Regions from separate parts of the Priestia sp. YIM B13552 genome, predicted to be linked through region 2. Evidence: a T-box and tRNA genes for the amino acid it is inferred to sense, from the RefSeq annotation. Region 2 holds a T-box; the other holds one or more tRNA genes.
The links. The T-box of region 2 lies ahead of thrS (threonine--tRNA ligase). A T-box ahead of a tRNA ligase gene usually reads a tRNA of that ligase, here a tRNA-Thr.
Positions count from the first base shown of each region.

Region 1 (2,408 bases), 810 kb from region 2:
CACCAAATGTGTCCGTGTGAACCCAGGCAAAATGAGCTACGTCTAAAAAGCCTTCCATTTGACGACCGGCCGAACCCATGATATCAAAGCTCGGACAAACAATCTGCTGAAAATCAGGATCCTCCCACGCATCGAAGTAAGGCAGGTTATCTTGTTCTCCTGTCAGGGAAGTCCACACTAATCCAAATCGTTCAATAACTGGATAGACGGCCATACACAAGCGGGGAGAAATGTTGGCATCAGGGTGAGCTGGAATCGACGTGCATGCGCCGTCCGTTGCATAGCGGAAGCCGTGGTAAGGACAGACAATTTCATCATCTTCCACCCAGCCCATGCTAAGCGGGGTGCCTCGGTGAACGCATAAATCACGAGCTGCTACTACTTTGTGTGTGGTACGGTATAGAACTAGATTTACATCTAGCAGTTTTACGGACGTTGGTTTCTCTGTTACATCACTGCAGCGTGCGACGGGGTACCAATACTTAGCGAGCGTCGTCCAATCTTCCAGGCTGAACGTGCAGTCTCTTGGGTAGGGAGTTGCCGTTTTTGATTTTGTCATGGTTGGTTGTTGTTCCATCTATTTTCTTCCCTTCTTTTGTAAGCTCTTTTACTAAGGGTAATATAAAAAAAGAAAATTCACACAATTTATGTAAGGAGTTCTAACATAAAATATGGAACTTTGTAGAAAGTGAGAATTTCAGAAGACGCAAATTAGAGAATATATCAATAAAAAAAATTAAAAAAGCGCTTCCTAAATGAATTTAAACGTGATATAATTTTCCAAGACGCTGGTGTAGCTCAGTAGGTAGAGCACTTGCATGGTAAGCAAGAGGTCGCAGGTTCGATCCCTGTCGCTAGCATACTAAAAAACCTTCTTTCTTGTTGAAAGAAGGTTTTTTTATTTGTGTCGGCTTTAAAATTATTCTCCAAATTATTCTTTCCTGCCTTGTGAAAACTTTAACAGTTTGATAGCCTTACTAGGAGGCTGTGAGAAAATATGTGTATCTTTTCCACTATGTCTTATGAATCATATTTAGAAATATTCTTAAAAGAATGTTTATTGCCTCTAAGTATTGGGTACACGAAACTAGGGCTTAAATTTCAACAGGGAGTGTGAACGATAATTTGATTACGTTTAAGAATGTGTCAAAGCAATATCCAGACGGTACGACCGCCGTGAAAAATATTAATCTAGAAATTAAAGAAGGAGAGTTTTTCGTTTTAATTGGTCCGAGTGGGTGTGGGAAAACAACCACCTTAAAAATGATTAACCGTCTCCATGATATTACCGAAGGAGAACTATACATAAAAGATAAGCTCGTATCGGACCACAACATACATGAGCTACGCTGGAACATTGGTTATGTCCTACAGCAGATTGCTCTTTTTCCTCATATGACCATTGCTGAAAATATAGCCATTGTACCCGAGATGAAGCATTGGAAGAAAAATAAAATCAAGACGCGCATTGATGAACTGCTTACCTTGGTAGGACTAGACCCAAAGCAGTATCGAAACCGAAAGCCGTCTGAGCTCTCAGGTGGCCAGCAGCAACGTGTAGGTGTAGCACGTGCCCTCGCAGCTGATCCCCCCGTTATTTTAATGGACGAACCCTTTAGTGCCCTCGATCCGTTAAGCCGCGAACAGCTTCAGCAAGATGTTATTAGCTTAAAAGAAAAAATCAAAAAAACATTTGTGTTTGTTACGCACGATATGAGCGAAGCCATGACGCTTGGAGATCGTATCTGCCTAATGAAAGATGGGGAAATTGTTCAAGTTGGAACCCCGGAGGAATTCATTCAAAAGCCTAAAAATGAATTTGTAAAAACATTTATTGGGAATCAAGGAAATACTTTATTTGAGACATTGGATATGTTTGTCAAAGAAAGTGAACAGCCAGACGTAGAACCTACTGAAGAGCTAGCTTCAACCGCTACTGTTCAGCAGGCAATGGACGCCCTTTACGACCATGAAGCAATAGCCGTGAAAAAAGGGAGCAAACGTATTGGCGTTGTAACGCGCAAAACTCTATTAGCGTTTCTTTCTGATAAAACGAAAGAAGGAGAAACGCTGTAATGAATGCACTAAGCACATTATTAGATCAACGAGGAGATGCACTGTTTCAAGCTCTTCTTGAACACATTCAAATTTCAGTACTGGCTCTTGTTATCGCCGTATTAATTTCAGTGCCGCTCGGACTGTACTTAACGAGGCATGACCGCATTGCTGAACCGATCATTGGTGTAACAGCCGTACTGCAAACCATTCCTTCACTCGCTTTATTAGGATTACTGATTCCTCTTGTCGGAATTGGAACCTTTCCCGCGGTTATTGCACTGTTTTTATATTCGCTTCTTCCTATTGTACGAAATACATATACCGGAATTAAAGAAGTGGACCCATCTTTA
Region 1 covers NZ_JBHZOU010000002.1:221,103-223,510, reverse strand. Annotated here, with positions in the region: gene ACFX40_RS07225 (aromatic ring-hydroxylating oxygenase subunit alpha) at 1-577, opposite strand, end outside; tRNA gene ACFX40_RS07220 (tRNA-Thr) at 788-860, shown strand; gene ACFX40_RS07215 (ABC transporter ATP-binding protein) at 1,126-2,076, shown strand; gene ACFX40_RS07210 (ABC transporter permease/substrate-binding protein) at 2,076-2,408, shown strand, end outside.
Region 1: it encodes a tRNA-Thr, which carries the amino acid that the T-box ahead of thrS (threonine--tRNA ligase) is inferred to sense. The anticodon was not compared.

Region 2 (2,408 bases):
TTCAGGGTCACGGTAAGATAGACGGAATGAATAATTTTCAAACCCAAAATCTTTATAAACCGCTTCAACTAAGCGAACCACACGAATAAATTCTTCTTTGATTTGATCCGGACGTACAAAGATATGCGCATCATTTAGCGTCATGCCTCGAACACGCTGAAGTCCTGATAATGCTCCTGACATTTCGTAGCGGTGCATCGTTCCAAGCTCAGCAATACGGATTGGAAGCTCACGATAGCTGTGAATACCTTGTTTGTAAACCATCATGTGATGAGGACAGTTCATTGGACGAAGCACAAGGTCTTCGTTATCCATTTCCATTGCAGGGAACATGTCATCTTGGTAGTGCTCCCAGTGACCAGACGTTTTGTAAAGTTCTACACTTCCGAGCACTGGAGTGTAAACGTGCTGATAACCAAGGCTTACTTCTTTATCTACGATATAACGCTCGATAATACGGCGGATTGTCGCACCTTTTGGAAGCCATAAAGGCAGACCTTGTCCTACTTTTTGAGAATTTGTAAATAAGTTTAGCTCTTTACCAAGTTTACGGTGATCACGTTCTTTTGCTTCTTCAAGAAGACGAAGATGCTCGTCTAAATCTGCTTTTGTAAAGAATGCTGTACCATAAATACGCTGCAGCATTTGGTTATCGCTGTCTCCGCGCCAATAAGCACCCGCCACGCTTAATAGTTTAAATTCTTTAATTTTACCTGTTGACGGCACGTGCACGCCTCGGCAAAGGTCAAAGAATTCGCCTTGTTGGTAAATCGTAACCTTTTCACCTGCTGGAATCGCATCGATCAATTCAAGCTTCAGTTCATCGCCAACTTCTTTAAAAAGTTGAATGGCTTCTTCACGAGAAACTTCTTTTCGTTCAATTTCAATATTTGAATTAACGATTTTTTTCATTTCTTTTTCAATTTTACCTAAATCTTCAGGAGTAATTGATTCTTCCATATCGATGTCATAGTAAAAACCGTTTTCGATAACCGGCCCTACACCTAGCTGTACTTTTGTATCTTTGTATAAACGTTTGATTGCTTGAGCCATTAAATGCGCTGTACTGTGACGCATAATTTCAAGCGCTTCAGGAGCATCTTGCGTAATGATTTCAAGACTGCCATCTTGTTCAATTGGCGTACGTAAATCCAGCAGCTCGCCGTTTACTTTGCCTGCTAATGCTTTTTTCTTTAATCCCGGGCTAATAGAAGCCGCAATATCTTCTGTTGATGATCCTTTTGGATACTCTTTAACAGCTCCATCAGGGAATGTCATTTTGATTACTTCTGACACAACTTTCCACTCCTTTAACATAACTGAATAAACTTTTTGTAAAAACAAAAAACTCGTCCCCTATAAAAAGGGACGAGTTGTGTATACACGCGGTACCACCCTTGTTTCCTCTTCGTATCTTGGATAACCCAAAGAACCCGAAGCGGCTCGAGGTTTTATAACGGAAATTCCGTCAGTAATTACTAGAGGCTCTGCTCGTTTACTACTGAAGTTTAGAGGTGGTAAGAATATATTCCGTGTTAGGAGATTTTCAGCCTGGATCTCCCTCTCTACAAACCGTAAATATACACTCATGTCCTCATCATAACTTGTAACATATAGCTGTTTTTCAATATGCATTTATTATATTCATTTTCAAAATAGAAATCAACCTTTCACGTTATATTTTGCTTTTGATCAAACGGAAATTCATTTTTTTCGTATAACATGACTTTTTCTTGGAAGATATTTTGAATGGTATATACAAAATCATGATCATGCTGGTCGCTATACAGATGAATAGCAGCTGGAGATAAACTTAGCAAAGGCGCGATAATAGTTGAGTCTATGTATAATGATTCTTGTTCAGATAAAAAGGCCTCTGCTAGAGCTGCACATTCACGTTCAGGAACATATCTATTGTTGTGGTCGTACAGTACAAACTTGTTTTTATTCAAGTGCATTACATACACATCGCCTGTAGATGACTGTCTTTCATTAGCTGCTTGACGCAGCTGATGAATAAGAATTTGATAGTCTTGTTCAAGCTTATATTCATCAATCGCCAGCTCGGCATAATAGCGCAGCCGCTCTTGATATTCTTTTAAACGGAATTGGAGAAAAGACTCAAAGGTGAATGTTACATTATGAATGAAGAAGTCTTGAAGAGCCTGGCGGATAAGTAATTCTCTTGGAAAAGAAAATGTTTTTTGAGGGATTTCGCCTCTCTCTCCTTCCATAATCCCCCCCATAATTTGAAGCAGCAAATCTTGCTCTTCCTCTTCTGAATAGAAAAATTGTTCTTTTAATATGTTTACCATCATCTTTTTTTCTTTCTTTTTTAAAATTACGTGTGTTAATACCGGTATCACCATGTCTTGTAAAATGGCCTCTCTATTGTATGTCTCATCAAT
Region 2 covers NZ_JBHZOU010000002.1:1,028,758-1,031,165, forward strand. Annotated here, with positions in the region: gene thrS (threonine--tRNA ligase) at 1-1,317, opposite strand, end outside; T-box leader at 1,362-1,610, opposite strand; gene ytxC (sporulation protein YtxC) at 1,671-2,408, opposite strand, start outside.